Regions from separate parts of the Streptomyces sp. NPDC111802 genome, predicted to be linked through region 2. Evidence: riboswitches for the same ligand, from Rfam matches in the RefSeq annotation. Region 2 holds a riboswitch; each other region holds the start of a gene.

Region 1 (7,152 bases), on a different contig from region 2:
GCTCTGCCCGTTGCGGCAGGTGAGCGCGGTCAGGCCCACTAAGCCGCCCACAACCAGAACCGCGGCGAGAAGTGTGAACCAGCCCAGACCGAGCGTCATGCCCAGAACAGACACGCCAGCCCCGGTGGCCGCAAGCTGCGAACCGTTGTCGTACAACACAACCTCCTCATTTAGGGGAACTTATGACTAGCTCCTTTAAAGGGACATATTATGCATCCCGGTCACTCCTGCCCTGTAAGGCCACCCATCCGGGAGCCCGCCTCCTCCGTTCAGCCCTGAACTGGTTCCGTCAGGAGGGCTCTTCCGCCCTCACGCCAGAGGACTCTGCGACGCTCGGGCGGGCAGTGCGGCACGCAGCCGGCCGGTGTGGTGACAAGCCGGGCAGCCAACGGCTTTCTCGTTCACCAGCACGGCACTGCGACGCGCCACTCTGGCGGGGTTTTGCGGAGCCAGGCGCTGCGAGCCTTTGCCTGCCTTCCCTGCCGCAGCTCCAGAGGCCCAACCCGCATTTCACGAGGTGAATTTCCCCATGCCTGAATTGAACCGGCGCCGCTTCCTCCAGCCTGCTGGCGGCACTGCTGCGTTCGCGACGCTCTCCGAAAGCCTCAGCCGAGCCGCAACCTTGCCCGCATATCACTCTTCCGGTTCGGAACAATCAGGGGCGTTCGGGGCTTCGGTGACCCTCCCCCGGACTCACTGCCCAGCGGCACATCCGGTCGGCGCCAGTAGGGCCCGAATATGGAGGTGCTGCCCTTCCATCCGTAGGCCGATGACCTCGGCATGCAGTTTATTTCGGGGTACAACCAAACGTGGGCCGGAGTTCACGCCGCGTTCAACAACGGCAAGTACGACCGGTGGTTAGGTGTCCAGCCCGAGAGCGCGATGGCGTAACGACGCCAAGGGCGGCGGCCCGGTCCTGGACAACGCGGAGCTTGGATACGGCTTGACTACGTACGCCGACCGACCGGAGGGGGCCGGGATCTCCTGGATGGTCTACCAAGACATCGGCGACGGCCTGGATGCGGCAGGCAACTGGGGCTGGATGAACGAGAACTTCATCGGCAACTCGCTGCTCTTTTTCAACAAGTTCCGCAATGCCAGGACGGGCCACCCGCTCTACGAGAAGGCGCGTCGGGGTACCAACGCCAAGTGAGGTCAAGGATACTTCGTCGTACTCGGAGCCGATGTCTCGACCGACAGACTGCCGCAGATCTCCTGGATTGCCGTCCCCGGAGCCTTCACCGAACACCCCAGCTGGCCGGCGAACTACGGCGCCTGGTACCTCGCTAACGCTCTCGACGCGCTCACCTCGAACCCGCAGAGTGTGGGCCAAGACCGCCCTGTTCGTCACCTATGACGAGCACGAAGGCTACTTCGACCATGTGGTGCCGCCATACGCCCCCGTGTCAGCCGCACCGGGCAAGTCCACTGTCTCCGCGGCCAACGAATACTTCCCGGGCAACCCCAGGTTCTCCGCCGGACACTACGGCATGAGCCACCGAGTCCCCATGGTCGTCGCATCGCCCCGGAGCACCGGCGGATACGTGTGCTGCGAAGTGTTCGACCACACCTCAATCATCCGGTTCATGGACCAGCGGTTCGGTGTCCACGAGCCCAACATCTCCCCCTGGCGGCGCACCGTGGCAGGCGACCTCACCTCCGCCTCCGACTTCAGCGGCAAGAACACCGACCGGCCTGCCCTCCCCGGCGCCGCCGCCTACGAGCCGCCGAACCAAGAGTCAGGGCCCCGGTACGTTCCGCTCGCGCCCGCCACCCTGCCCTGCCCAAACAGGAACCCTGCTGCCGGCCCACGCGCCCGCTGCCGTACACCCCTTATGTGGACAGTTCCCTCGGCGCAGCCGCCGAAAGGCTCCGCCTCACCTTCAGCGGCGGCCCCAAAGCCGCCGCACGCTTCCACGTCCGCCCCGGCAACCGCCCGAATTCGTACGGCCCCTGGACGTATACAACCGAGGCTGGCAAGACGATCTCCGCTGGCAGCTAGGACCTTTCGGTGTTCGGCCCCAACGGTTTCCTGGGCGACTCACTCTCGCGAACACAGGTGCGACCGACGTCGATCTCACTATGCGCAACGCCTATGGGGGAGCTGAAAGGACCCTGTGCGTGATGGCATTCGGCATCATCGATCACACTGTCGACCTGCGCGCCAGCAACCGCTGGTACGACATCACCGTTGTCTCCGGTGCCCGGACAGGGGTGAGCGGCCCGGCGATCAGCACCGGATGACCGCGTCCCTTTGCTGGCCGTTGGTGCGTGCCAGAGTCGGCAGGGGGCCTGATGACCGTCAGTCAGTCGGTGAGCAAGCCACCGTGCCAACGGTTGCCTCGCCGGTGATCCGGCTTTCCGGAAGGAACTTGATGTGCAGCGCGTTGAGGTCGATGCTGCCGTCATCGGCCGTCGGCAGCGTCGTCTCGTTGAAGACGGCATGCGCGAGGAGCTTGCCGTCCGATTTCCTCCGGATGGGATGCACGTAGTTGGCCGGGATGTAATCAGGCAAGCCCGAGATTCCCGACAGCCCGCTGATGGTCCAGTCGGCCAAGGTGCCGTGGGATGTGGCGATACAGGTCACTCTGAAGTCTCCGATCCTGATCGCGGGTCCACCCACCGAGCGCAGGCCGCTGAGCTCGAAGTTCTTGCCCACGGCTTCCGACTTCGTCGTCGTCTCGCCCGACGTCGGATCAACCGATGTGGTGCATTTGCTTTTCCCACCGCCGAACCTGATACCCGGCCCGGACATGGCTCCGACCACAGATGAGCGCGTCCTCGGGCCGTTGACATCGCAGCGAGCCAGCGAGGGGATGAACACGGAAGCTCGATCGCCGTTGACAATGTCGACCGATCCGAGCGACGCGGTCCCGGCGGGGTTCGCGGCGGAAGCGGGCGACACACTCAGTAATAGACAGGCGGCGGTCAGCAGTGCCGTGGGGCCCAGAGAGCGGGTGTGTGTGCCAGTACTTGTCATAAGGCGTCCTTGATCAGGGGCCGTCCCGCCCGGGACAGCGTTCGCGTGATCAACGACGTCCGCCTCTCGTGGTAACACCCTGTCTTGGTGGCCAGGCTGGAAAGACGGCATAAACCGGGCCCCGCGCGGGGAACGTCGCGGGGCCCGGCCGATCAATGGACAGACGTAAGGAGAGCGCAGTCAGCGAGACCAGATTTTGTCGGCCGTGGAAGCAACCGCTCGTGAGAATGCCTCGGGGGATGAGCGGGGAACGGCGATGGAGAGGGCTGATGGATCCGTCGCGGCACGTCGAATGGCGGCGGAAACCAAGACCAGGTTGTTCTGCACGGTGATCAGCCGTGCGCAGGCCTCTGGCTCAGTGGGGCGGTCCATGGGGGCTCCGTTTCTACCTCGGACGGAGAACTTCCGGGGATACCCTTAGGACCCGCGAACAGCCGAGTCCGCACGCACAAATGCGAAATTCTTCATGTGACACGGGTCACTCCCGTATCGCTTCGAACGATGCTTAAGCCGTCGACCGCTCATCCCAGTCACGGGCATAAATCGGTCGCAGCATCCTTCGAAGAGCCAGCGGACGACGTATCAAGCCGACACGTTTTGTTGAATGCGCCAATAACGCTCTGCGACGGCATTTTTCCGCCGTCCCGGACAAGACGTGAGAGATGACCAGTTTGAGGTCTGGGTCGGACCGAATCTCTCGTGCTGTGATGTGCCGCGCACGAGTCGAATACCTGTCCAACTGTCAAACAACGGAGGTCAGTTCATGCGACGCAGATCCACTGTCGTAGCGACAGTCGCGGCCGCGCTCATGGCAACAGGTATGGCGTCGGGAACCGCAATGGCGGATCAGAACAGCACGCCGGGTACCTGGTGCGGTTCAGGGTGGGCGTTCTCCATGCAATGGGGAGCCTCAGCCGGCCAGCCCTGCTGGACCCCCTCTCACGTCAAGGGTTGGGTTGAGGACCGTTGGAAGGATCACCATTGCGTGGTCATGCGCTTCGACTGGTACCGCAACGGATACTACGTCGACTCCAAGCTCACACCCCCCGTCTGTGACGGCGACTCCCGCAAGCAGTTCAACCTCAAATCGGCCGACCCGTACGCCAACTGGGTGAACTGGCAAATTCAGTACGTCTGATCACGGCCGGGATCTAGGGGCGAGGTCGTGAGTGAGTGGGTGACTGCGTGGACGCCACTCGCTCACGACCCTGACCCCTTGCAGCAGCCCGTTCAGCCCATTCAGCAGCTGAAAAGCAGCGCCGACACGAAACGTTTCGCGTCTCCCCTGGTCAGGCCACCGCTCTGAACGTCGGAATGTCGAGAATCAGCGCGAGTTCACGCACCACTTCGCGTCGAATGTCCATATGTTCAGCTGTGAGAGATAGCTCTCAGAGGCCTTGATCGTTTTTGGAATTCCCCGGATCACATGTCTACGGTCAGGACCGCTCGCCACCGCGGGCCCCGCCTGCCGCAACGCCGAATCCTGTCGGCGGTGGTGCGGGAACAGTCGACGCGTCAAGCGCCGTAGGCAGGAGCGGGGGACCCAAGGTAAGTGCCGCACCGGGCAGTTGACCGACGCGGCTTGGGGTGAATCCGTGCCTCGCTCGAAGCGAGTCATGGCAGGGCACTCAACCGGTCCGAACCCGACAGCTCACCTCGTAGGCGTCGGTGAGGAATTCATCCATGCAGTTATCTGGTACGCGCAAGCGCATTCGTCCATCCATGACCGCTCGCATCGTCGCCGTCGTCGGCGTCACCGGTGCCGCCGCCGTCGCCGCCCCGCTGATGGCGGCCGGCAGCGCCTCGGCCGCCACCGCCTCCGAGTGGGACACCGTGGCCCAGTGCGAGTCCGGCGGCAACTGGTCGATCAACACCGGCAACGGCTACTACGGCGGTCTGCAGTTCTCCGCCTCCACCTGGGCCGCGTACGGCGGCACGGCGTACGCCTCCACCGCCGACCAGGCCAGCAAGGCCCAGCAGATCGAGACAGCCGAGAAGGTCCTCGCAAGCCAGGGAAAGGGCGCCTGGCCGAACTGCGGCAAGGGCCTGTCGAAGGCCGCATACAGCGGCTCCTCGGACAGCGCTTCCCCTCAGCGCGATCAGAGCGCCACTACTCGCTCCACCGAGCAGCAGCACACGTCCCGCTCCGCCGAGCGCCAGGCCATCGACAAGAACAAGAGCGTCGCCGCCCCGACGGGTAAGGTCAACAAGGGTGACGGCGAGTACAAGGTCGTCAAGGGCGACACCCTCAGCAAGATCGCGGGGAAGCACGAGGTCAACGGTGGCTGGCAGAAGCTGTTCCAGCTGAACGGGGACATCGTCGAGGACGCCGACTTCATCTATCCGGGCCAGCAACTGCGCCTGAAATGACCGCAGGACCGAGCGGGACGTCCGAGCAGCGAGTCGTGCGCCGCTGAACTCAGCGACTCCCGCTACGAGCCCGAGTGCTGCACGGGCGCTATTGGATCACGATCAATAGACCAGGGCGAGAGCAGGGCCGTCCATACCGAGTGGGCGCTGCAAGGTCGTGTGCCGTTGAGGGCACCTCGCGTTGAGTGGAGGCAGCGGCCCGCTGCGTGGGGCGAGCGCTGCTGTGGGCGCGACCCACAGCACGCGTGGAACTCGGCCGCCGTTGCCAGCTGTTGCACAGTCAAGCGGACCGGGCGCCTGGTCGGCACGGCCCAGGCGGATGGCATCGCGGTCGCGTCGCCATCACCACCTGCGAGCCGCCATTCACGGTGGAGACGACCCACAGGGATGCTGTGCGAGAAGGTCGCGTCCCGAAGACCGAGAGCTGGAACTGGAGGTTTCCGCTCGGGTTGAACCGCCGTGGAGTGCCCAGGTGCAGACGACCGAGGCATTGCCCGTGGTGGATGCAGTGGCAGTGGCATCACCGCGCAGGTAGGGGAGAAGTCGGCCATGACTCCCCCCATGCCGTACAGCCCCACGGAGGCTTCGGCGCCAAACCGCCCCCGCCATCAGCTCTCACCGCATCACACACCAACCCACCAGATCGCGGCACCGACGGCCCTGAGACGCCTCGGGATGCGAAGGGATTCGCGATCCGCGCCTTTCAACGTACTTGTAAGCGCCGCAGTGCCTGCAAGTCTGAGAGGTCCACGAGACCGCTACCCCGTTCAATTCGCCGCAGCCGCTGCCGGGTGCCGACCAACGTTGATCGGCGCCAGAACTGCCCGCATTGCGACCCGGCCGCCCGTCGCAGCTACTGGTGTCATGCCTGCAGGGCGACAGTTGTGCCTTCGGGCTGGTTGTAGCGGGCCCAGATCTGGTTGAGCTCGTGTTGGTAGTAGAGCGCATGCAGGCCGGCGACGAAAAACAGGATGACTCCGACCCAGGGGTTGCAAGAGCCGGGCATACCTGCGGCGCGCTGCATCTGGGCGATTCGCTTGCCGCAGCGGTAGACGGAGATGAACGGCGGCACGATCAGGATCCAGCCGAGAAGCTGGGACAGCATGGCCCAGGCTGGACTTACCTCGATGCGTTCGTCGAAGTCGCGCGCCTCACGATTGATCTTATAATACCAGACGAAGTAATAGATGGTCAGGGTGAGCAGTGGCCAGATGAGCCACACGAGGAAGATGTTCCTGGGCTTTCCGGTACGACCATGCATCGGGCCTCCTGAGGCCAAGGCGATGAATGAGCAGCACGTGGCTGCCCCGGGCCCGAGTTGCTGCGCAGGGCCAGGCGTTCGGTGATGCCGGGGCCTTTGGCCGTATGTGGTCTGCGCCCACCAACCCGGCGATTTCTTTGAATCGCGTCAGGCAGATGGTCGGCCGGTCTCTGTGCAGCTCACGTACCCCGATTTTGGGCCCTCGGGTGATGGTCTGCACTTCGGAGACCCAGGCGCTGCGCCTTGTGCAGCCCCAACATGCGGGGCTGCCTTCGCGTGAGGCTGAATGGCAAATCGATCTTCGGGAGGGCAGGCGGCAGCGTCCGGGTCCTCACGGAACGGATACCGGAGGTTGGTCCGTCAGGCGCCACGGGTCGAGGGCGACGTGGTGGCGAGGGACGGGAGCGGGTCGAGGTTGCGGTCTCAAGGGCGGTGTTGAGATGACGCTGGTGCCAGCAGGGCCTCAACCAGGACGCGTTCACCGCGATCACGTGTGCGGACACCTCCAAGCGGTACACATCCCAGGAGGTGGAAACAATGC
Region 2 (7,152 bases):
ACGTCCTGTACATTTTTTACGTACACACCGGCAAGGGAGCGTGAGCCATGACCCGACCGTCCGCCCGCTATGTACTGCCCGAGTTCACCGAGCGCACGAGTTCAGGCATCAGGACGCAGGATCCGTACTCGAAGCTGCTGGAGGAGCGGATCGTCTTTCTCGGCACACCGGTCGACGACACCTCGGCGAACGATGTGATGGCGCAGCTCATGTACCTGGAGCACAAGGGCCCCGACCAGGACATCTCGCTGTACATCAATTCGCCGGGCGGCTCGTTCAGCGCGATGTCGGCGATCTACGACACGATGCGGTACGTCGCCTGTGACATGGAGACGATCTGCCTGGGCCAGGCCGGCTCGGCCGCCGCCGTGCTGCTGGCCGCGGGCACGCCGGGCAAGCGGTTCGCGCTGCCGGGGGCCCGAGTGGTGATCCATCAGCCGGCGCTGCCCGAGCCGATCGAGGGTCAGGCGAGCGATCTGGCCATCCAGGCCGAGGAACTGACGCGCGTTCGGGCCCGCCTGGAGGAGACGCTCGCCGAGCACACCGGGCGCAGCCGCGCGCAGGTGGCCGAGGACATCGAGCGGGACAAGGTCCTGACCGCCGAAGAGGCGCTGGGGTACGGGCTGGTGGACCGCATCATCCCCAGCCGCAGGGCCACGCTCGCGCCGCCCACGGGGCGGTGACCGGCCGGTGCTGCCACCTGAGCTGCCGCCGCTGCCCGCGCTGACCCGCGCGGAGGGTGAGTTGATCGACCGTTACCTCGATGTGGTGGACCTGCTCGGCCGGATCAACCCGGCGCAGCACGGCGACACCTACCGCGGACTGCGTGCCGCCCAGGCGCTCGTGAGCAGGGCGGCCGAGCTGCGGGACGCGCTGGCGCTGATGCATCAGCGCGGTGAGACGGAGCTGCACGCGCCCACGCTGGCGCGTGCGTTGCGCGTGCTGGACGGAGAGCGCCGCACGGCTCGCGTCACGGTTCCGCCGTGCTCCGACAGTTGACGACGAGTACCGCCGGATTCCGGACTCCCCGCCCCCCCGACGAGGCGTCCGGAGCCGAGCCGAAACGGACCAAATGGCGTACCCCCTTTCGGCGTAGCGGGCTCTCCTTTTGCGCGGCCGTCAGGGTTGCGCAACGGGCATGACGCCAAGACGGAATTAGGCGTTCCATCCCTGGTCCGGGACTCCTCGGGCGCCTGGACACTCACTCGAACACAGGAGTACCCACCCGAACGGGTGAGTGGTGAGTAACCCCACAAATCCCCGATTCCGTTGGGTATTTCGCTCATCCGTGCGTCAAGATCCCTGACTGACGACAAGCCCCCGCCACAGCGGCGGGGCGGTCCGGGCGGACGCCGAGTCCTGCCGCCGCCCGGATGACCGGTCGACAGGAGTGGATCGGCAGGAGTGGAGGACCCGAGCAAGACGGGTCGCCGGAGCGGACGTTCGTTCGAACCGAGCAACCCTTGGGGTGAAGCCGCGGCAACGCGGCCGGGCAACTTCGCCAGCCCGAATCCGACAGGTCATCCTTCACAGGCGGCTGACGAAGGGTTGCGCATGACTGCGCTCAATCGTGTCCCGTCGCTCATGGTCCGCGCCGGTACGGCCTCGGCCCTCACCATCGCCGCAGTGGGCGGCTCGATAGTGGCACCCGGCTTCACCTCGGAGGCGGAGGCTGCCACGCCGGCGTCGAAGGCACTTCAGGTCGCGGCCTCCAAGAAGGGCTCCCCGTACAGGTGGGGCGCCACCGGGCCGCACCGGTTCGACTGCTCCGGGCTCACGCTGTTCTCGTACAAGAAGGCGGGCAAGAAGCTGCCCCGTACGGCAGCCCAGCAGTACAACAAGACGCGCCACATCTCCGCCAGGAGCCGCAAGGCCGGGGACCTGGTGTTCTTCCACTCGGGGTCGAACGTCTACCACGTCGGCATCTACGCCGGGAAGGGAAAGATCTGGCACTCCCCGAAGACCGGGGACGTCGTGAAGCTGCAGAAGATCTGGACCAGAAGCGTCTGGTACGGCCGGGTCAAGTGACCTTCCCGGGGGCGGTGGCGGCGATCTGATGCGCCGTCACCGGCCCCGGGGTCTCAGAGGGCCGACAGCGGCGTGGCGAGGAGCGCCACGCCGAAGGCGGTCAGTGCGGCGCCGGTGACGAGCGTGACCGCCCGGGCGGCGCGCGGCCGGCGCAGCCATCTGCCGAGCCGGTCCACCAGCAGGGCGACGACCTGGAACCACACCAGCGCGATGGCGAGCACGATCAGGGCGAGCAGCAGCGTCCTGGGCAGTGCCGGAGAGCCCGCGGGCACGAACTGCGGCAGCACGCTGAGGAAGGTCAGGGACGCCTTCGGGTTGAGGGCGTTGGTGACGAAGCCCTGCCGCAGGGGCCGCGCGGTGAAGTCCTCGCGCTCGTCCGCCACTTCGGTGTGACGGTGGCGCAGCGTCTGGACGCCCAGGTACAGCACATAGCCGCCGCCGACCACTTGGAGGGCCCGGAACAGCGCCGGTACGGCGGCCAGCACCGCGGCCACTCCCACCACGGCCAGCGTCACATGGACCAGCAGCCCGGCCCCGATCCCGAGCGCGCAGGCGATGCCGGCCCGACGGGAGACCAGGGCGTTGCGTACGACGACGGTGAAATCGGCCCCGGGCATGGCGACCAGGCCGGCGGAGACCCCGGTGAAGGCGATGAGCTGAGCGTCCATGGGGTCCAGACTGCCGCGCGGATGCCTTCAGCAGGTATTTCGAATATCCTGGGAAGCCCTAAAGCATCGCTTAAGGCACATGGTTCAGGCGGATGCTTCAGGCGGATGATTCAGGCAGATCGGGGACCGCATGTACGACCCGACCCGGCTCGCCGCACTGGTGGCGGTCGCGGAGGCGGGTTCCATCACCCGGGCGGCGGAGCGGATCGGCTACACCACGCCGGCGCTCTCCCAGCAGCTGGCCAAGCTGGAGCGCGAGGCGGGCACCGCCCTGCTGGTACGGCACCACCGCGGGGCGCGACTGACGGGTGCGGGCGAACTGCTGGTGGCGCGGGCGCGGCGGGTGCTGGACGAGCTCGACCGGGCCCGGCACGAACTGGCCCGGCTGACCGGGCTGACGGGCGGCACGCTGCGGCTCGGCACCTTCCAGACCGCGGGCATCCATCTGCTGCCGCCGGCGCTCAGCGCCTTTCGCCGGGCCCATCCGGACGTGGAGCTGACGGTCGCCGACTACGAGCCCTCGGCCGGTGTCGCCGCGGTGGCGGCGGGCGAGGTCGACCTGGCGCTGACACACGCCTATGAGCCGGGGGAACCGATGCCGCTGCCCGCGTCCGTCGGCATCGAGCCGATCCTGGTCGAGGAACTGGTCCTGGTGTCCGCTCCGGGTCATGTCCTCACCAGTGGCGCCGCACGGCTTCCGCTGGGCGAGCTCGCCGGGCAGCCCCTGATCAGCATGGCACCGGACGCTCCTGCCCGGCGGGGCGTGGAGGCGGCGCTGACCCGTGCCGGGGCGACCGCGTCGGTGCTGGTCCCGACGCCGGGGTATCTGCTGGTCTGCGCGCTGGCGAGTGCGGGACTCGGGGTCGCGGTGGTGCCGGAGATGGTGGCGCGCACGTCGGTCACTCCGGTCGGGGTGCGCGCGCTGGAAGGCGGGCGGTTGCGCCGTACGGTCTCGGTCGCCTTCCGTAGCGGGGAGGCGGCACCCGCCGTGGACGCCTTCCGGGCCCTGCTGCGCGGCACGTTCGGCCGGTCCTCCGGGCAGCCGCAGCAGGCCTGAGGGGTTACGGCTCCTGCGGTCCCGCGGCGCCGACCGGTGCGGCGGGCACCGTCCAGGGAAGTTCGATGGAGACGGTCTTGCCGCCCTCGCGGGTCGGGCGCACTCTCATCTTGCCGCCGCACTCCGCGGTCAGCCAGCGGATGATCACCATGCCCCGTCCGTTGTCCTGCTGCACGGCGGCCGGTAGCCGCTTGGGGAAGCGCGGATGGCTGTCGGTGACGCCGATGCGCAGGTGTTCGTCACGGTCGAGCACGAGGTCCACCGTGAAGGTGGGTGACTGTCCGAGGGTGTGCTGTACGGCGTTGGTGGTGAGTTCGGAGACGATCAGGCGGATGGTGTCGGCCACTTCCGTATCCGGTGGCAGACCCCATTCCGCGAGGGTGGTGAGCACATAGCCCCGGGCCGCGGAGACCGAGGCGGGATCGCTCGGCAGAGTGACGGATGCTTCCAGGTGATCTGCCATGGCGACGTCGTCCCTTTCCCACGGGACCGCAGTCCGACACGGAGCGGATGGTTCGAGTACGGTCCCGGACTGGTGCTTCGTCGCCAGACTGCCATTACCGCGCCCGTCACGGGTGGCGATCCACCAAGATGTGCATATATCTGTCGCTCGAAGCGGTGAACTCTGCGACGGCAGACCCAATTTGGGCGGCTCGGTTGGAGTAAGGAGTTGCCCATGCAGCACGGTCCCGCGGTGCGCCGCCGAAAACTGGGCGCAGAACTGCGTGCGTTGCGCACCGGGGCGGGGCTCACCAGCGGTGAGGCGGCCCGGCTGGTGGGCTGGCACCAGTCCAAGGTGAGCCGGATCGAGACCGGCGCCAGCGGGGTGAAACCGGCCGATGTGCGGTTACTGCTCGACGTCTACGGCGTACGGGATGCCCAACTGCGCGAGATGCTGCTGATGTTGGCGGGGTCCGACGACGGGGACGGCCGGCATCACTGGTGGCACGCGTACCGCGGAGTACTGCCGCCGACGTATCGGGACTTCATCAGCCTGGAGTCCCAGGCGAGCGCGATGCGCACGCTGGAGACGTCCGTGGTGCCGGGGCTGTTGCAGACGCCCGAGTACGCCCGCGCGGTGACCCGGGCCGCGGTGGGCGGGCTCGACCCGGATGCCGACGACCGTCTCGACGCGCTGGTCGCCGTGCGGCTGGCCAGGCAGGACGTGCTGCGGGCGGATCCGCCGCTGGCGCTGAGCGCGGTGCTCGACGAGGCGGTGCTGCACCGGGAGATCGGCGGGCCCGAGGTGATGACGCGGCAGTTGAGGCGGCTGATGGAGGCGGCGCGGCTGCCCCAAGTCAGCCTCCAGGTCCTGCCGTTCAAGGCCGGTGAGCATATCGGCATCACCGGGCCTTTCGTTATCTTCTCATTTTCGAGCACTTCTGATCTGGATGTGGTTGTTCTCGACCACTTGACGAGTAGCCTCTATCTCGAACGGAAAGAAGACCTCCAGGCCTACACGGAGGCCTTCAACGCCCTTCGGATCCACGCCCTTTCACCCCAGGAATCGCTGGATTACATCGCCGCGCTAGGTGGCGGCGCGTAAGGAGGCACCATGACCGCAAGGCCTCGGAACATGCCCTCAGGTGCAGAACTGCCCGGTGTGCGCTGGCTGCGCAGCAGCTACAGCACGGGCGCGAACAACTGTGTCGAGACGGCACGGCCGAACACCGGTCCCTGGACCGGACTGCTCGCCGTGCGCGACTCCAAGGCCCCTGCCGGACCCGCGCTGCTCTTCTCCCCCGAGAGCTGGGCGGGCTTCACGGCCGCTTTCCAGTCCTGACGATCCCGATCACCTCTGACCGAATCTGATCGGTTTCACCAGACGCGAGAACAGGGCCGTGTCACGCCGACTCATGGTCGTGTCTCGCCGATCACTCGTACAGCGCGTTCGATCTGCCCCTCGGAGAGGTCCGCGCGGGCGGTCAGCCTCAGCCGTGAGATGCCGTCGGGGACGGAGGGAGGTCGGAAACAGCCCACGGCGAGGCCCGCCGCCCGGCAGTCGGCCGCCCAGCCGACGGCCCCCTCCGGGGACGGCGCCCGCACCGAGACGACCGCGGCGTCCGGTCGTACCGCTTCCAGCCCCGCGGCGGTCAGACGTGCGTGGAGTTCGCGTGCCACCGTCCGCGCCCGTTCCGCCCGCTCGGGCTCCCGCCGCAGCAACCGCAGTGCCGCCAGGGCCGCGCCCGCCGACGCCGGGGCGAGGCCCGTGTCGAAGATGAACGTCCGGGCCGCGTTGACCAGGTGGTCGATCACCCGGGCGGGGCCGAGGACGGCACCGCCCTGGCTGCCGAGCGACTTGGACAGCGTGACCGTCACGACGACGTCACCGGCGCCCGCGAGCCCCGCCGCGTACGGGGCGCCGCGGCCGCCGTCGCCCAGCACGCCGAGACCGTGGGCGTCGTCGACCACCAGCCCGGCGCCGTGGTCCCGGCACGCCGCGGCGAACCCGCCCAGCGGCGCGGCGTCGCCGTCGACCGAGAAGACGGTGTCGGACACGACCACGGCGGGGCCGTCGTGCGTCTGGAGCGCCTTGCGCACGGCGTCCGGGGCGGAGTGCGCGACGACCTGTGTGGTGCCGCGCGCCAGCCGGCAGCCGTCGATCAGCGAGGCGTGGTTCCCGGCGTCCGAGACGATCAGCGAGCCGTGCGGCGCCAGCGCGGTGACCGCGGCGAGGTTGGCCGCGTAGCCGGAGGAGAAGACCAGCGCCGCCTCGAAGCCGCAGAAGTCGGCCAGCTCGCGCTCCAGCTCGGCGTGCAGCTCCGTCGTGCCCGTCACGAGCCGGGAACCGGTCGCACCGCCGCCCCAGGTCCGGGCGGCCCGCCCCGCTCCCTCGGTGATCTCGGGGTGGCTGGCCAGGCCCAGATAGTCGTTGCTCGCGAGGTCCAGGAGCGGCGAGTCGGCGGGTCGGGGGCGCAGCGTCCGCACGAGTCCGGCGCGCCGGCGCTGCTCCGCCTGCTCGTCGATCCAGCCGAACGCCATGGTTCCTCCGGGCTTTGGTGGGCAGCGCGCCAGACGTCGCGTTTGTAGGCAGTGCACAGACCCTAGCCGGACAGCCGCCCGCCCACGGTGTGGCAATACCCACACATCGAAGTGACAGGGTTGTGCAAACTCACCTTGGCTCGGGGGCCCTCCGTACGTCAGGATCAGCTTCCATGGACCTGCTGAACACGCTGGTGGACAAGGGGCTTCGGCGCGAGCTGCCGACCCGCGAGGAGGCGCTGGCCGTCCTCGCCACTTCCGACGACGACCTGCTCGATGTGGTGGCCGCGGCCGGAAAGGTACGCCGCCACTGGTTCGGCCGACGGGTGAAACTCAACTATCTCGTCAACCTCAAGTCGGGCCTGTGCCCGGAGGACTGTTCCTACTGTTCGCAGCGGCTCGGCTCCACCGCCGGCA
Region 3 (7,152 bases), on a different contig from region 2:
GTAGAAGTCGACGTAGTCCGCGACCTCGAAGGGGAGGTGCAGGGTCACCGAGGACAGGGGGTGCAGGAGGTCTCGGATGGCCTCCTGGTGTGCGGGCACCGTCACCCAGGCCGTCAGTGCGCGCCGGACGTCGGACCAGGTGGTGCGGCCCGCGGCGAGCAGGGGGTTCAGGGAGTCCTGCGCGAGCAGCGGGGCGTACGGCGAGCCGAGTGCGTAGGCCGCCCTGCCCGCGTCGAGGACGTGGTCGCCGAGCCGGACGCCGACCCGTCGCGCGGAGTCCGAGCCGGGAAGGGAGAAGACGCCGTACGGAAGGTTGTGCGTGCCGAAGGGGTCGCCCTCGGGGAGATCGAAGGGGGGCATGGGGTGCTGCCTCACTCTCATACGCTCCGTATGCCATGTGGTCGGGCCACACGTTACGGGTGAGCCGCCGGTCTTGGGCAGTGCGAAAGTCGCGTCGTCGGCGCCGGCGAAACAGCTGGTCGCCCCGCCGGGCTGACGCTCCGGCGCACTCCGGCACCACGTGGGAGTGAAATCACCAGGGGTGGAGGGCAGTTGTGGGCGAGGAGGCAGAAGCGGAACCGGAACAGGTGTCAACACATGTGAACGCGGCAGCCGTCCGGTTCAGGTCGAGTCGATGGGGCTTCCTGTCCGTATTCTCTGATCATGGCCGCACCCATCGCATATTCACTCATCGCCACTGACCTGGACGGGACGCTGCTCCGAGGTGACGACACGCTCTCCGATCGGACCCTCGCAGCGCTCGCGCGGGTGGCGGCGGCCGGTGCCCAGCACCTCGTCGTGACGGGACGGCCGGCGCCCAGAGTGCGGCCGCTGCTCGACGACCTGGGCAGCAGGGGGCTCGCGGTGTGCGGACAGGGCGCGCAGTTGTACGACGCCGGCGCGGATCGTCTGCTGTGGTCCGTCACGTTGGACCGGGAGCTGGCGGAGACCGCGCTCGGCAAGATCGAGGCCGAGGCGGGGCAGGTGTACGCGGCCGTCGACCAGGACGGCGTGGACGGGCTCACGCTCATCGAGCCCGGGTATCTGATGCCGCACCCCACCCTGCCCGCCGTACGCGTCCGCCGCCGTGACGACCTGTGGTGCGAGCCGATCAGCAAGGTGCTGTTGCGCCATCCCAGCCTGTCGGACGACGAGTTGGCGACGACGGCGCGTTCGGTGGTCGGCTCCCTCGCGACGGTCACCATGTCGGGGCCCGGCACCGTCGAACTCCAGCCATGCGGCATCACCAAGGCGACGGGTCTCGCGCTGGCCGCCGAGCATCTCGGGCTCGGTCCGCGCGAGACCATCGCCTTCGGGGACATGCCCAACGACATCCCCATGTTCGACTGGGCCGCCCGGGGCGTCGCGATGGCCAACGCGCATCCCGAACTCAAGGCCGTCGCCGACGAGATCACCCTCTCGAACGAGGACGACGGCATCGCCGTCGTCCTTGAGAGGCTGTTCGCGGGGAGTCTGGCGCATATCGCTCAATAAGGGAGGATATGCGCCAGCGGCCTGGCCCGGTTACTTCTCCTAGTAGGGCCCGTTCACGTTGTCGATCGAGCCGTAGCGCGCGGCCGCGTAGTTGCACGCGGCCACGATGTTCGCGACCGGGTCGAAGGGGTCGTACACCGTCCCCGGGACGTGGTAGCTCGCGAAGGTGGGGTCGATGACTTGGAGAAGGCCCTTGGACGGGGTGCCGGCGGCGGCGTTGGAGTCCCAGTTGTTCATGGCCAGCGGGTTGCCGGACGACTCGCGCAGGATGTTGCGGTGAATGCCCTCGTAAGAACCCGGAATTCCGTTTTGGGACATGATGTCCAGCGCGTTGCGGATCCAGCCGTCGAGGTTGTTCGGGTACGTCTTCACCGAGGACTGCGTGGCCTGGGCGACGGAGGACTTCTTGGCGGGCGCGGACGCCTTGTCGGCCGTCGTGCTCGGCGCGGCAGCCTTCTTCGTCGCCCGGACCTTCAGGTCGAGGCCCGGGTGGATCAGGCGGGGGTTGTCGCCGATGGCCTCGCGGTTGTCCTTGTAGAGCTGCTTCCAGCCGCCCTGGGCGTCGTAGCGGTCCGCGATGCCGTAGAGCGAGTCGCCCTTCTTCGTGGTGTAGGTGAGGGACCCGACCTTCGCCGCTGCGGGCTCCGCGGCGCTCGCGGTGGTCGCGCTCAGGAGGGGAAGGGCGAGGGCCGCGGTGCCGGTTCCGGCGACGACGACACGGCGGGTGAGCGGGTTGGTGCGGGGGCGGCGGTGCTTGCCTCGGGGCATGGCGCTGTTCCTCTCCGGCGCCTGCGAGGTGAGCTGTCGGGTTCGGGCGGGAGATGCCCGGCCGCGCCGCCGGGTGGCGGTGCGACTTCACCCCTAGCCGTTCCGACGCGCCATCGAGGCGTCCGGTCCGGCGACTTACCTGGGTCCCCCGCTCCTGCCGCGCGTGTGTGTGAGTTACGTCGGGGATGACTCGGGCGGCGGCAGGATTCGGCGTCCGCCCGACGAGCGGGAACGTATGCGAGAGCACATGCCCGGAACAAGTGCCGTGGTCACCTGACGTGCCGGTTGACCATGGTCTGGGGTGAATGGGGCGCTTGATCCTTTGCGGTTGCCAAGCCTCAACTTACCTTCGGTGCAAGGAGGGAAGGGGGTGGGTGCGCTCGGGTCTCCGGGTGGGTCCGCGTGACCCAATTCACTGGCAGCGCAAGAGCGGCAAATCGGGCAATGGCTCCAACTCGCCTTTAATCGGCTGTTCGTGGAGTCCGTTTTTCCCGTGTCTGATGGAAAAGCACCTCTTCGCCCTTCGTGCAGATGATCTCGTTGGGGGGCACGAAGTACGGGGAGGAGACCGTGAGGCGGATGCGGTGGCCGGGTGGGAAGGCGTATCCGATGCCGTTCAGCTCGAAGGTCACGTCACCTCCGACGTCAGCCGCAGCCGCACCTTCGGCTGCCCCAACGCCCAGGACTCGTCGCCCACTTCGAGCTCGGGGTACGCCGACCGCGCGTGCATGTCGACCGCCAGGAATGGAACCCCCCATGTAGTGCACGTCGTTGTCATAGCGGTCGTCCGTGGAGCAGACCGTGACGATCGCCTTGAGCGGTTCGGGCGCGAGGGCCGCGATCTGGAGGGAGTTGAAGCCCCGGGAGATGCCGAACATCCCGGCCTTGCCGTCGCATCAGGGTTGGGTCACCGGCCAGTTGACGACCTCGGCCCCGTTGGCCAGTTCCGTCGCCGGGTACTCGTCCGTGCGAGGAGTGCCGGTACGGGCTCGTCCGTCACCGGGCGCCACGCGCGCGTAGGGCTGTGTTCCGTCCGGGAGCGGGATGCGCAGGTCGTGATGAGTCGTCTGGTAGGGGAAGGACGTACGGATGTGCATGAGCGGGATCCCCGTCTGGTCGGTGGACCGGGTGCATCGTGCGGCGCAGCCGGCGCGCGGCGAGCGGGGCGAAGCTTGGTCGTGGCCGGCATGCCGGGGGTCTCCACGGACATGGGGTGGTCGTCGGAGGAGTAGGCGACCGGCGCGAAATCGGCGGCGTGCTTCCGTCCGGCCAGGTGACGGTGGCCGGCCATGGTGGCGACGCTGGGCTTCAGCAGCCCCGTGCGCGTGCTGATCAGGCCGAGGCCCACCCAGGTCGGTACCGCCATGGCGTAGTGGCCGTAGATGATCATGATGCCGCCCCATCGGTCTCCCTCGCCGACGGCCGGCTCGCCGACCGCGTCCTCGGTTCGGGCCGCGTGGTGCAGATGGGCGACGGTGCCGTAGGCGGCGGAGACGGAGGCGGTGGTTCCGGCCGACATGCCCATATCGCCGGGGGCGACCGTGTCGGCGAACTACAGGACGAGGATGGCCTGTATGCCGAGGAACAAGACGCGTTCCCAGGCCTTGAGCACGGAGGCGTTCCAGGGGTCGATGCAGGCTTCGGTTCGGGATACGAGCCGGTACTTCCCTATAAGTCGATCGATATCCGGCCTTATCACGTGATCAAAAACATACCGCTCGTGATCCGATACCGCCCGTGGTGGACGGGTGGGCGGCATCGGTGATCGAAACGTGACCGGATACGCTGACTTGAGTGATGGCAGCGACCTATCGACAAACCGTGTAACCGCCAGTAGACACCAGCAGACAGGAGACCCCTCGTGACCGTCGTCGGGCCGTTCGGGCTGAGCGTGCGGGACCAGGCTCTGGAAGCCGATGTCCAGGCCGGAATGGCGGCTGTCGAGGAGGGATTGCTCGAAGCCACCAAGAGTGAGGTCCCCTTCATCACCGAGGCCGCCCAGCATCTGGTGCGGGCCGGTGGAAAGCGGTTCCGGCCGCTGCTCGTGATGCTCACTGCCCAGTTCGGGGATCCGTACGCGCCGGGGATTGTCCCGTCGGCCGTCGTGGTCGAGCTCACCCATCTGGCGACGCTGTACCACGACGACGTGATGGACGAGGCGGCGGTACGGCGCGGTGTCGACAGCGCGAACGCCCGCTGGGGGAACTCGGTTGCCGTACTGACCGGGGACTTCTTGTTCGCCCGTGCCTCGCACATACTGGCCGACCTCGGGCCCGAGGCGGTGCGGGTGCAGGCCGAGGCGTTCGAGCGGCTGGTCACCGGGCAGATCCTGGAGACGGCAGGGCCGCAGGACGGGCGGGATCCGATCGAGCACTACCTGGATGTGCTGAGCGGGAAGACCGGGTCGCTGGTGGCCGTGTCGTGCCGGTTCGGGGCGATGATGTCGGGCGCCGACGAGACGGTGGTCGATGTGCTGACCCAGTACGGGGAGCGGCTCGGGGTCGCCTTCCAGCTGGCGGACGACGTGCTGGACATCGCGAGCGAGTCCCGTGAGTCCGGGAAGACGCCGGGGACGGATCTCCGGGAGGGGATTCCCACGCTGCCGGTGCTGCGGCTGCGGGAGCGGGCCGAGCGGTTGGGGCTGGCGGAGGATGCCGCGCTCTGCGAGCTGCTGGACTCCGATCTGAGCGACGACGCGAGGCTTGCGGAGGCGTTGGCTCAGCTTCGGGTGCATCCGGCGCTGGAGCAGGCTCGGCGGGACACGGTGCGGTATGCGGAGGATGCGCGGGCTGCGTTGGCGCCGTTGCCGGACGTTTATGCGAAGGCCGCGTTGATGGAGTTGTGCGACGCGGTGGTGCATCGGGCCGGGTAGTTCCTCGCCCGCCGCCCCACCTGTGCCGCGCCGCCCCACCCGCGCCGCGGCGCCCCGCCCCCACCCGTCCTGTCCCTGGGGGCTGCCGCCGCAGCCCCCGACAGCCCCCGCTTCGGCCCTCAAAGGGCCCGGGCCCTGTCCTCAAGCGCCGGACGGGCGAAACATCGCATGTGACCCACGTCACAACTCTGGACTGAGTCCAAACTAAGATCCCCTCCGTATGAATGCCCAGAAGCTGACGCAGGGGGCGTCAGCTGCACTACGGGGAGAAAACAGAATCATGGGCATGAAGACGACGTTCGCGAAGCGCCGTAAGAGCCTGATCGTCACCGCTGTCGCGGTGGCCGCCGCCGGTGGTGTCGCCGCCGCGGTGATTCCCGCCTTCGCCGCCGGAGGCCACCGCGCTGACCACGCGGGCCACGCCGGGGGCGACGCGCAGGGGATCGTGAGCCAGAGTGGAGCTCTCGGTGGCGGCAGCGGGGGCACCATCCTCGCCGCCAGTCTTCGCGGGGCGAACGAGGTTCCGGTCGCGGGTGGGCCAGCCGTCGGGGACAAGGACGGTGCCGCCCTGCAGTTCGTGAAGGTCAAGGGCGACAAGGTGTCCGTCGCCATCACCTGGCGCGGTACCGGCAAGCCGACCGCCCTCCACCTCCACCAGGGCGCCAAAGGCACCAACGGTGGCATCAAGGTCGACTTCGGCGGCCTTCTCGGCAATGACAAGAGCAAGAGCAATGGCAACAGCAGTGGCAAGAGCAACAGCAGTGGCAAGAGCAAGAGCAAGGGCCACAGCGTCACGGGGACCGTCAAGGTGAAGGACCCCGCCCTGCTCAACGCCCTCAAGACCGACCCGAGTTCCTTCTACGCCAACCTCCACACCGCCGAGTTCCCGGGCGGCGCCGTGCGGGGGCAGCTCCACAAGGTCACCGTCGCCGAGTTCGACTTCCGCGACGCGCTCGACAACTTCCAGGCGTCCGTCATCAAGGGCAAGCAGATCTACGAGTGCAAGCCGGCCGAGGGCGGCGGGTACGCCTTCGCCCAGCGGGATGTCAGCGCCGTACTGGGCGGTCGTATCGCGCACTCCTTCGTGGCACCCAACTCCGGTACACCGCAGTGGATCGCGCGGGACGGCAGCGCGGTGACGGGGTCCGTCATCTCCAGGACCCCGAACGGCGACAAGAACATCCCCGAGCTCGACCTGAAGGCCACTCAGTCCGGCAGGCACCACGGCCTGCTGGCCGACACGGCCGAGATCCTGCGGCTGAACACCGTCGGCGGCGTGGCCCCGGCCGGCTCGTGCACACCTGGCGCGATCGTCGGCGTGCCCTACCAGGCGGACTACGTGTTCATCGACGGCTGATCCGCCTAATCCGCCTACTGCCGCGTCTGATCCGCTTCCCCGGCGGCGGGTTATTGCGCGGCGCACGGCGGCGTCTCCCCCGGCCCGACCCCTACGGGTCGGGGGAGGCGCCGCCTTCGCGTGTCATACCGCAGGTGTACGCGGAGTTGGCTCCGCAGGCTGACGAATCTCTCTGGCCGATTTGGTCAGATGGAGACAACGGAAAGCACCACTCCTCACCGATTCGGGTGAGAATGGCGGCTCAGGGGTGGGCGAGTGCGGGGTCGTAAGACTCGCGGGCGAGGCACGAGACGGGCAGCCGCCGCCGACGACGGAGGTAAGGCACACATGGCACCGTACGAATCCGACGACAGCACGACCGCCGGGGAGGTCGACGACCTGCGCGCGGGGCGCCGCAAGGCCACGCGGTATGTCGTCCCGGTCGCGGTCGTGGGAATCGCGGCGGCGACCATCGGGCTCGTCCCGGCGATCGCCGACTCCGGCGACCCGGACCTGCCGGAGATCACCGCGCAGCAACTCATCGAGAAGATCGCGAAGTCGGACGTGGAGCAGCTGTCCGGCACCTTCAAGATCAGCACCGATCTGGGCCTGCCCGACCTCGGTGGACTGGAGTCGAGCTTCGCCTCCGGCGCCATGGCGTCGGGGTCGGGTGACGGCTCGT

Evidence for each region. A riboswitch is a leader RNA that binds a small molecule or an ion and turns the genes downstream of it on or off. The one in region 2 is predicted to bind cyclic di-AMP.
Region 1: it holds a riboswitch for cyclic di-AMP, as region 2 does, so the genes downstream of both, ACZ7NC_RS32160 (transglycosylase family protein) here and ACZ7NC_RS02640 (C40 family peptidase) in region 2, are expected to answer to the same signal.
Region 3: it holds a riboswitch for cyclic di-AMP, as region 2 does, so the genes downstream of both, ACZ7NC_RS24790 (transglycosylase SLT domain-containing protein) here and ACZ7NC_RS02640 (C40 family peptidase) in region 2, are expected to answer to the same signal.

What each region holds. Positions count from the first base shown of each region.
Region 1 covers NZ_JBVKCZ010000035.1:68,015-75,166, reverse strand. The annotation lists gene ACZ7NC_RS32180 (hypothetical protein) at 1-156, opposite strand, end outside; partial or broken gene ACZ7NC_RS32175 (alkaline phosphatase family protein) at 530-2,244, shown strand; gene ACZ7NC_RS32170 (hypothetical protein) at 2,303-2,905, opposite strand; gene ACZ7NC_RS32165 (hypothetical protein) at 3,966-4,118, shown strand; cyclic di-AMP (ydaO/yuaA leader) riboswitch at 4,491-4,660, shown strand; gene ACZ7NC_RS32160 (transglycosylase family protein) at 4,664-5,350, shown strand; gene ACZ7NC_RS32155 (DUF4234 domain-containing protein) at 6,213-6,611, opposite strand; gene ACZ7NC_RS32150 (alpha/beta hydrolase) at 7,149-7,152, shown strand, end outside.
Region 2 covers NZ_JBVKCZ010000002.1:214,230-221,381, forward strand. The annotation lists gene ACZ7NC_RS02630 (ATP-dependent Clp protease proteolytic subunit) at 48-683, shown strand; gene ACZ7NC_RS02635 (hypothetical protein) at 691-999, shown strand; cyclic di-AMP (ydaO/yuaA leader) riboswitch at 1,419-1,551, shown strand; gene ACZ7NC_RS02640 (C40 family peptidase) at 1,555-2,028, shown strand; gene ACZ7NC_RS02645 (LysE family translocator) at 2,082-2,696, opposite strand; gene ACZ7NC_RS02650 (LysR family transcriptional regulator) at 2,827-3,753, shown strand; gene ACZ7NC_RS02655 (ATP-binding protein) at 3,758-4,216, opposite strand; gene ACZ7NC_RS02660 (helix-turn-helix domain-containing protein) at 4,430-5,299, shown strand; gene ACZ7NC_RS02665 (DUF397 domain-containing protein) at 5,309-5,536, shown strand; gene ACZ7NC_RS02670 (8-amino-7-oxononanoate synthase) at 5,608-6,735, opposite strand; gene bioB (biotin synthase BioB) at 6,909-7,152, shown strand, end outside.
Region 3 covers NZ_JBVKCZ010000023.1:35,298-42,449, reverse strand. The annotation lists gene fahA (fumarylacetoacetase) at 1-360, opposite strand, end outside; gene ACZ7NC_RS24795 (HAD family hydrolase) at 664-1,494, shown strand; gene ACZ7NC_RS24790 (transglycosylase SLT domain-containing protein) at 1,534-2,262, opposite strand; cyclic di-AMP (ydaO/yuaA leader) riboswitch at 2,268-2,442, opposite strand; partial or broken gene ACZ7NC_RS24785 (hypothetical protein) at 2,724-2,885, opposite strand; partial or broken gene ACZ7NC_RS24780 (CocE/NonD family hydrolase) at 2,975-3,359, opposite strand; partial or broken gene ACZ7NC_RS24775 (peptide MFS transporter) at 3,545-3,877, opposite strand; gene ACZ7NC_RS24770 (polyprenyl synthetase family protein) at 4,124-5,134, shown strand; gene ACZ7NC_RS24765 (CHRD domain-containing protein) at 5,415-6,491, shown strand; gene ACZ7NC_RS24760 (LolA family protein) at 6,819-7,152, shown strand, end outside.